DNA from 3 places in the Paenibacillus sp. NMA1017 genome. Region 3 is predicted to be linked to each of the others. Evidence: riboswitches for the same ligand, from Rfam matches in the RefSeq annotation. Region 3 holds a riboswitch; each other region holds the start of a gene.
The links. Region 3 has a riboswitch for glycine ahead of AC5ELV_RS15585 (alanine/glycine:cation symporter family protein). Riboswitches for the same ligand answer to the same signal wherever they lie in the genome.

Region 1: linked by a shared signal. The riboswitch ahead of sdaAB (L-serine ammonia-lyase, iron-sulfur-dependent subunit beta) and the one ahead of AC5ELV_RS15585 (alanine/glycine:cation symporter family protein) in region 3 are both predicted to bind glycine.
Region 2: linked by a shared signal. The riboswitch ahead of gcvT (glycine cleavage system aminomethyltransferase GcvT) and the one ahead of AC5ELV_RS15585 (alanine/glycine:cation symporter family protein) in region 3 are both predicted to bind glycine.

Annotation. Positions count from the first base shown of each region.
Region 1 is NZ_JBZXYR010000007.1:14,883-18,005, reverse strand. It holds gene AC5ELV_RS17300 (DUF6359 domain-containing protein) at 1-625, opposite strand, end outside; glycine riboswitch at 963-1,078, shown strand; gene sdaAB (L-serine ammonia-lyase, iron-sulfur-dependent subunit beta) at 1,290-1,979, shown strand; gene sdaAA (L-serine ammonia-lyase, iron-sulfur-dependent, subunit alpha) at 1,969-2,868, shown strand; gene AC5ELV_RS17285 (Ig-like domain-containing protein) at 2,940-3,123, opposite strand, start outside.
Region 2 is NZ_JBZXYR010000004.1:332,518-335,640, forward strand. It holds gene AC5ELV_RS13615 (PTS mannitol transporter subunit IIBC) at 1-422, opposite strand, end outside; gene gcvH (glycine cleavage system protein GcvH) at 848-1,240, opposite strand; glycine riboswitch at 1,635-1,733, shown strand; gene gcvT (glycine cleavage system aminomethyltransferase GcvT) at 1,910-3,010, shown strand.
Region 3 is NZ_JBZXYR010000005.1:288,785-291,907, reverse strand. It holds gene AC5ELV_RS15585 (alanine/glycine:cation symporter family protein) at 1-1,419, opposite strand; glycine riboswitch at 1,579-1,673, opposite strand; glycine riboswitch at 1,692-1,768, opposite strand; gene AC5ELV_RS15580 (glycoside hydrolase family 1 protein) at 1,933-3,123, opposite strand, start outside.

The DNA of each region.
Region 1 (3,123 bases), on a different contig from region 3:
CATTGGCAAAGTCGGAGAAGGCGCCTTCAATGACCCAATCTGCTGCACCAGCGGTCTGTGCGTGCGTATTATCGAACAGCACCTTTTTGCCTTTTCCATCCGGCAGTGTAGTACCAGGTTGACCCGGGTTGCCAGGTTCAGGTTCGCCCGGATTACCAGGTTCCCCCGGTTCGCTTCCGTTCACCAGTTCAACAGCGCTCGGGCTTTTCACTCCACCAAAATTATTGTAGGCGCCAAGTATACCCGTCACACGAATTTTGCTGCCGATCAGCTCAGGATGGCCTGACAGCCCAAATTGCCCTCTGTACGCGGATGTCAGCTGTACATCCAATAGATTAGAAGTGCTACGTTCATTAGCCTGGTCGGCAATCAGTACGTTAAAATCATTCACAAACGGAGAAGAAAAGTTAGCCGTTTTCGATCCGGTAGCATGTCCGACGATGTAACCTTCCACCGTCACCGTACCTCCACTGCTTTGGCGCTGAAGTGCTTCGGCTACTGTCAATGCTCCCTCTGCCTTGACCTGACCGAATGGAACGAAGATCCCGATCAGCATTGATACGATTGCTGCTAGATGCAGCATCCCTTTTAAGCGTGAACCTGTGAACCGTGAGCCTTTTACCATACGTCAATATCCCTCCTATGATTTCCATAAATATACTTGTCCTTTATCAGATTAGCTGCCAATCTTCTAATTCCTTCCTGGTTTTATCCATAATTATGTAAATTTTAATCTTTTTTATTGGAAACGCACCTGTTTCAGGATTTTGCAAAATTCGATTCCAGTCGCTCCAAAGCGCAATATCTAGACGAACTAGGCCATTTCGATCTATATATTGTTCATTGGAAGTCGCTTATTGGGTTTTTGCAAAATCCTCGTTTATGTAAAAATTGAACCCTGTGATTGACACCGAGCACGGCATACATTACGCTAAGAAAGACATGTAGAACGGTATACGCGAATGAAGATGACGGGAGAGTCTGTCCAGGGAGCCTACACTCTGGCGGCACCGAAGGAGCAAGACGCCAGCACCCGGCTGGCGGATAATCTCTCAGGTCCATGTATCGTCATCTGACGCAACTCTGGAGAGAGCGCAAGCCACCCAAGGGGTAAGGCGGTAAGTACACCGCACGAAACTCTCAGGTAACGAGGACAGAGATAAGGGAAACTTCCTTATCCTGTCCTTTTTTGTGCTCACATTGTGCGTCAGCATTAGCAACCGTCATAACCGCGCAAAGACGCGGAAATACCATATAGTATGGTATTAGAACATACAGGGGGCCACACCATGCGTTTCAAAGATGTATTTTCCATTATCGGTCCGGCCATGACCGGACCTTCCAGTTCACACACCGCAGGCGCGGTTCGGCTCGCACGCGTTGCACGGCACTGGCTTGGGGCGCAGCCTGACCGTGCCCGCATGACATTGTACGGCTCCTTTGCCGACACGTATAAAGGACACGGTACAGACCTGGCGCTCATCGCAGGGCTGCTTAATTACGATACGGACGATCACCGGATTCCCGATGCCGAGCAATGGGCAGAGCAAGCCGGGATGGCCGTGGAATTCGCCGTCAGCGGACTACCCGCGCCTCATCCGAACACCGTCCGTTTCGAGTTGTGGAAGGGCGAGGATCAGCGCACACTGCTGGGCTCCTCCATCGGCGGCGGCAGCATCCATGTCCAACAGCTCAACGAATTCCGGGTCAATCTGACCGGAGAGCTGCCTACGCTGGTGCTTCTCCACTCGGATAAGCCCGGTACATTGGGCGCGATAACTTCAGCGCTAGGCGCGGCCCACATTAACATTGCCTATATGCACGTAGATCGCAAAGGCCGGGATGGTGAAGCACTCACCGCCATTGAAACGGACAGTTCTGCTCCAGCTGAACTGATTGCAGAACTGCGTTCTTTACCTCATATGTATGAAATTAAGATGATTAATTTGAAAAAAGGAGCTGAATCCGATGAGGTTTAGCCATCTGCATGAAATCAGCGCTTTATGCGCTGAAGAATCCACCACGATTGGCCGTTTGATGATTCAAGAGCAGGTACAAGAGACGAATACAACGGAGGAAGAAATCTTCCGCCAAATGTCTGATTATTATGAAGTCATGAAGGAAGCCGTTCATCGCGGTCAGACACAAGACACCGTATCCCGCAGTGGATTGACGGGCGGCGACGGCAAGCGTCTGGCCGAGTATCTGCGGTCAGGGGAAACCTGCTCCGGTGATGCCTCCGCCCTCGCCATGGCTTATGCGCTCTCCGTGTCGGAGGTTAATGCGTCCATGGGGCGCATTGTCGCCACGCCTACCGCAGGCTCATGTGGGGTTATCCCTGGTGTGTTCATCAGTGCACAGGAGCGGTTCGGCTGGGATGATGAGCATATGGTGAACGGCCTGTTCGCCGCTGGAGCCATTGGCTACGTGATCGCCAACAACTCCTTCATTTCTGGCGCGGAGGGAGGCTGTCAGGCTGAGATTGGCTCAGCTATCGGGATGGCCGCTGGCGCTATGGTCGAGCTGCGCGGTGGTACGCCTGAACAGGCTGTTCACGCCGTGGGCCTCGCTCTTAAGAACACGCTCGGCCTGATTTGCGACCCCGTCGCCGGACTCGTGGAGATCCCGTGCATTGTGCGCAACGGGCTGGGAGCCGTGACTGCGCTTGCCGCAGCGGACATGGCTTTGGCGGGTGTGCGCAGCGCTATTCCGTCTGACGAAGTCATTGACGTAATGCTTGAAGTCGGCAGTGCGATGCCGTCGAAGCATCGCGAGACCGCCAAAGGCGGGTTGGCCCAGACGCCGACTGGCAAGCGTTTGACCGAATCACTTACACGCAACACACCGACCAAGAAGGATAAGTCATAATTTATAAGCGGTAGCCTCCTTAAAATAAAAGAGCAAGCATATCGTCCTTGGACGTATGCTTGCTCTCTTTTTTACTGAACGGTCACCTGTACCTTCGTCATTTTACCTGCATATTTCACAGTAATTACTGCTTTGCCCTTGCCCTGTGCCTTAATGTTACCGTCTTTGACGGTCGCAACAATAATTCTGGACGAGGACCAGACAGCCGGTTTGGAAACATCCTTCTCCGACTCATCCTTATACGTGGCTGTAGCC
Region 2 (3,123 bases), on a different contig from region 3:
TTATTGACCAGCATTTCAAAGCCTGATCTGACTTTGCCTTCAATGGCCTTGTCGAACTTCTTCAATATCCACGCAGCCAGCGGACCAGCTACCATCGCGCCTAGGAACATCGGGATATCGGCCCCCACTATGACACCCATCGTCATAATGGCACCGATCACACCGCCACGCTGTCCGTGAATCATCGTGCCCCCTGTATAACCGATCAGCAGCGGCAACAAATAATTTTTCATCGGGTCAACCAATTGTGCAAAACCCTCGTTCGGGAACCATCCGGTCGGAATAAAGAGTGCCGTAATCAACCCCCACGCAATAAAGGCTCCCATATTGGGCATAACCATACCGCTAAGAAAACGGCCAAAACGCTGTACGGCGACACGAGTGCCTCCTTTTGAACTTGACTTTGCGTCCAATGTACTCATATTCAAATCCTCCTTGTAGGTAAGCATCACTACCTTTTCTTAAAATTCATACTAAATGACAGCGCTGTCTTCATCAACGAAATGAAAACGTACTTTCGTCATGAATGTTGATGACAACATTTAAATTTAAATTATCCGGGAAGGTATTATACCTGCATAATTCTTCTTAATATGACCTATAGCTATAGAAATTAGTCGAAAAACCGTGCTGGATTATGTATGATTCTTATATGGGGACAACCCTCTACATCAGAATAAAACACGTAATTACGTTTTCAAAAAAAGACAAAAAAATAGCCGCTACGTCAAATCATAGCGACCATTTTATACAAAAATCGAGCAAACTAACGATGCTCTTTTTCAATTAAAAATCAATATAACATCCGAATAACACGCTGTTATTTCATGCTGCATTGCTCCATTTATTACTCCGAAATCAACTGCTCATACTGATCCGCAGACAGTAGCTTGCCCAATGCTTCCTCCACATCTTTATCCATCTCTACTTCGATCATCCAACCTTTTTCATAGGGAGATTCATTCACTAGCTCAGGCGTACTTTTCAGCGCTTCATTCACTTTTAATATGGTTCCCGTCACCGGAGCAAAAAGGTCGGATACCGTCTTCACCGATTCAATCGTACCGATCTCCGCTCCCTGCTCAATCGTTACTCCCGCCTCAGGTAATTCTACAAAAACAATATCACCCAGTTGATGCTGTGCAAAGTCTGTAATACCAATCCGCACCGTTCCATTCTCTGTCCGCTGAACCCACTCATGTTCGTCTGTATACCAAAGTTGCTGCTTTACTTCACCCATCCTGTTCCCCTCACTTCCATATGAATAAAATCGCTTTTGCTCACCTGTATTAGACAGATTAAGATTATGACAACAAGAACACTCATGTCAATAATACTAACAAAAATACTTCATATCACCTCATATAGCGTACTATATAAAAATATAATGGCTTATAACAAACGCTTACATATCCTTATTTATATATTAAATGTTTTTTCTATTGTTTTTGATGACATTTTTATTGACATTTTGAATGAATTTGCGTATTAATGGTTTATAGCAAATGCTTTGGGAAACACCCCGACAACTGCAAACGCGGATGAACGCGGAGGGAGAGACTGCCAAAAAGATTCGCATAGCTGTTGCCGCTTGTGAGACAGTTGTGCACGCGAATCGGATCAAGTTATTATCTGCAAAGCCAGGTAATATACCGTTGATCCCGAAGGTAGCGCCGAAGGAGTAAACCTGCATTGCAGGTGAATCTCTCAGGCAAAAGGACCTCTGCCGGACGCATCTCTGGAGAGCATTCGCTATTGGAGCGGATCACCCAAGGGGAAACCCGGTACATACCGGGGTAACTTTCTGGTATCAAGGACAGAGCTGAAAAAAGAGTGTAGACTGCCGTCTATACGTCTTTTTCGGCCTGTCTTTTTTGTTTAGCCGATCACACCGGATAGGAGTGGAAAAATGACTAATTTGCGAAGAACACCGCTATATTTGTCCTACGGGACGCAGTCTGGGGTTCGTTGTATTGACTTTGGCGGCTGGGAGCTCCCCGTTCAGTTTAGCGGCATTCAAAAGGAGCATGAGGCCGTCCGGCAACGTGCGGGTTTATTCGATGTATCGCATATGGGTGAGTTTTTGGTTGAAGGCAAAGAGGCCGAGGCTTTTCTACAAAGGGTGACCACGAATGATGTCAGCCAGTTGGAACCAGGTCAGGCACAATATTCACTCCTTTGTTACCCCGATGGAGGTGTAGTAGACGACCTGCTTGTTTACTGCAAAGGACCGGAGCGCTACATGCTCGTTGTGAACGCCTCTAACATTGATAAGGATTGGGATTGGTTACTTCGTCATGTACCTGCATCCGTTCACATGGAGAATGTGTCTGATGCGATAGCATTGCTGGCGTTGCAGGGACCGGAAGCAGCACGTATTGCCGCAGCCGTGGCAGATACGGATATTACGAATCTGGCATCTTTCCGCTTCCATGAGGACGTGCCATTGTTCGGAGCAAAAGCTCTCGTCTCACGAACCGGATATACGGGCGAAGACGGTTTTGAATTTTATGTACCTGCTGCGGAAGCACCAGCCGTATGGGAGGGTTTGCTTCGTTCCGGTGAGTCGTATGGGCTGGTTCCCGCTGGACTTGGTGCCCGGGATACACTACGCTTTGAGGCTCGGTTGCCGCTGTACGGACAGGAGTTATCTGCCACGATTTCACCACTCGAAGCCGGTCTGGGTTTCTTCGTCAAGCTGAATAAAGGAGATTTTATCGGTAGAGAAGCACTTCAGCGTCAAAAAGAACAAGGGATTCCTCGTAAATTGATCGGGCTGGAAATGATGGACCGCGGTATCCCACGCGCCCATTATCCGGTATTCGCAGAAGGTCAACACATCGGTGAGGTCACAACGGGGACTCAGTCGCCCACCTTGAAGCGTAATTTGGGCCTCGCCTTGGTGGACAGTCGTTTTAGCACCCTCTCCACACCGTTGGAGGTTGAGATTCGTGGCAAACGCCTACGTGCCGAGGTGGTGGCAGCACCCTTTTATAAACGCCCACGCTGATTTTAAACTCTCTTCATTTCCATAAAGCATACATGTCATATATGAACTTCCGGGTTTCTCCATCTCACGCTTTTTATTAGCTCATTTACGATTAAATTTTGCTTTTCGAAAGG
Region 3 (3,123 bases):
TTATAAATTAACCGTTTGCCCCTTTTCTTCTACTTGAATAGCTGCCCCTACACCGGCACCTGCAAGAATGCCCTTTTTCTTACTAGAATTCAGAGAATCCATATAGGTTCGGGTTTCTGCAACTACGATTCCCGATAAGCCAAGCAGTGCAATCAGGTTCGGGAAAGCCATCATTGCGTTAAAGATATCTGCCAGCAGCCAAATCGCATCCAGTTTAATGAACGCGCCCCCGGCAACCAGTAAGATGAATAGATAACGGTAAGGTTTAATCCACTTGACCCCAAGCAAATATTCAACACAACGTTCCCCGTAATAGTTCCAGCCGAGCATGGTGGTGAACGCGAACATAATCAGAATGATGGTGAGCAGCTCCGCCCCCAGCGGGAATGCACTGGAAAATGCTTGCTGAGTCATCAGGCCTGCATCGGTAGGCCCGCTCCACACACCGCTAACCAGCAGCGTCAACCCAGTCATCACACAAATAACCATCGTATCAATAAACACGCCTGTCATGGAAATTAGCCCTTGCTCCGCAGGCCATTTGGTTTTGGCAGCTGCGGCTGCAATCGGTGCGCTTCCCAATCCGGCCTCATTGGCAAAAATACCTCTGGCTACCCCACTTCGCATCGCCAGCATAATCGTAGCTCCGGCAAATCCGCCCGTTGCAGATGTAGTTGAAAATGCCGAATGAAGCACCAGCGCGATTGCGGCAGGAAGCTGGTCAGCAAACCGAATCAGTACGATGAGACAGATCAGTACGTACAAGCCTGTTTTAAAAGGAACGACCTTCGTCGATACCTTGGCAATGCTTTTAAGTCCTCCAATAGTAACAAGTCCTGTAAGGATCGCAATAATCAGTGCCGTTACAATGGGCGGAACGCCAAAGCTGTTTTCGGTCGAAGATACAATCGCTTTGACCTGCGGAAACGTTCCAATCCCGAACAACGCTACCAGCATGCCCGAAAAAGCAAACAGCATCGCCAGTGGTTTAAAACGGCGTCCAAGACCTTTCTCAATATAATACATCGGGCCGCCGGAAAATTGTCCATTCCGATCTTTCACCCGGTATTTTACCGCAAGTACACCTTCCGCATATTTCGTCGCCATCCCAAAAAAGGCTGCAACGACCATCCAGAACAAGGCACCCGGCCCGCCCAGCTTAATAGCTGTCGCTACGCCGACAATACTTCCTGTGCCAACTGTAGCCGCAAGCGCCGTACTTAAAGCCGCAAAACTACTTACATCCCCGCTGCCTTCATTCGGGGCCTTACCGATCAGCTTGATCGCCAGGGGCAGGCGGAATACCTGCAGCATCTTCAAACGTATGGTCAGCCACAACCCCGTTCCCATGACAAGAATGATGAGAGGCGCCCCCCATATCCAGCTACTAATCGCTTCTAACACATGTACCAAATTCATTTCAACCCGCTCCTCCAGCATATTAGAAAACAAAAAAGAGTCAAATCCGCTGATTCGACTCCTGGAGAGGTTAAAGGCACGAAAAAATACAACCATCTTGTGCAGATTTCCGCCTCTAATAGCTCATAAAAAAGCCTAGGGCATTCCCTGTCACAGGTTATTCGCGTCTCTGTCCTTTTGCCTGAGAGTTTAAGCAGATGTTCTCTGCGGTGCACCTTCGGCGCCCAATTAAGGGTCTCTCCAGAGTTCTGTCCGTTTACGGTCCCCGCTTGTTGCTGTAATCAGCCTAAGCACCTGAGAGTTTTGCCCCTTCGGTCGGAACTTTCGTTCCATCTCCCGCAAACATCAACCAGACATATGAAATTTTTATTCATTATACAGAAAACTTTCAGCTTATTACAAGTGAAAAGTTTGTGAAGCCCTTTGAAATATTATTGTGTCTATCAAAAAAGCGGGTACAGCAGATTGCATCTTAGGATGTCCTCTGCTATACCCGCCCGAGATGATATGGAATTACAATTCTTCACCATTGGTTGCTATCACATTTTTATACCAGTTAAAAGAGTCCTTTTTGGAGCGTTTGAGCGTTCCGTTACCGTCATCATCCAGATCAACGTAAATAAATCCGTAGCGCTTGGACATTTCGGAAGTAGACATGCTCACAAGGTCGATAGGGCCCCAACTGGTGTAACCAATCAGATCAACACCGTCGGCAATCGCTTCCTTCATTTGGGCAATATGCTGACGCAAGTAATCAATACGATATGTGTCATGCACCGAGCCGTCTTCTTCTACCTTATCATAAGCACCTAGGCCATTTTCCACGATGAACAGCGGCTTTTGATAGCGGTCATAAAACGTATTCAGCGTAACACGCAGGCCGATCGGATCGATCTGCCATCCCCAGTCGGAGGACTGCAGATACGGATTTTTCACGCCGCCAATCAGGTTTCCTGCTGCTTTCTCGCCTTCTGGACCTGCAGATACGGTCAAGGTCATATAGTAGCTGAATGAGATAAAATCGACCGTGTTATTTTTCAAAATTTCGGCATCGCCGGGCTCTGTGTGTATCACAATATTATTTTCTTCAAAATAACGGTTCATGTAGTTGGAATATTCCCCACGAGCATGCACATCCGTAAAGAACAGGTTCATTTGATTTTCATGCTGGGCTTTCAGTATATCCTCTGGGTTACACGTATGTGGATAGCTTTCAATACGTGCCAGCATACAGCCGATCTGAGCGCCCGGGATGATCTCATGTCCTCGTTTGGTCGCCAGTGCACTAGCTACAAATTGATGATGCAATGCTTGATATATCGCTTGTTGTTTGTTTTCTACACGGTCAATAACCACACCGCCACCGGTAAATGGGCTCATGGTCATTACATTGATTTCATTAAAGGTCAGCCAGTATTTCACTTTATCTTTATAGCGTGTAAACACCGTTTCGGCATAATTGACGTAATGCTGTATGACTTCGCGTCCCAGCCAGCCATTATACTTCTGAGTCAGACCTAGCGGTGTTTCATAATGTGACAATGTTACCAAGGGCTCAATATTATACTTGCGCAACTCATCAAATACATTGTCGTAGAATTGCAATCCTGCTTCATTCGGCTCGGCATCATACCCATTCGGGAAAATCCGCGCCCAGTGAATGGACATACGAAATACCTTAAAGCCCATTTCAGCGAACAATGC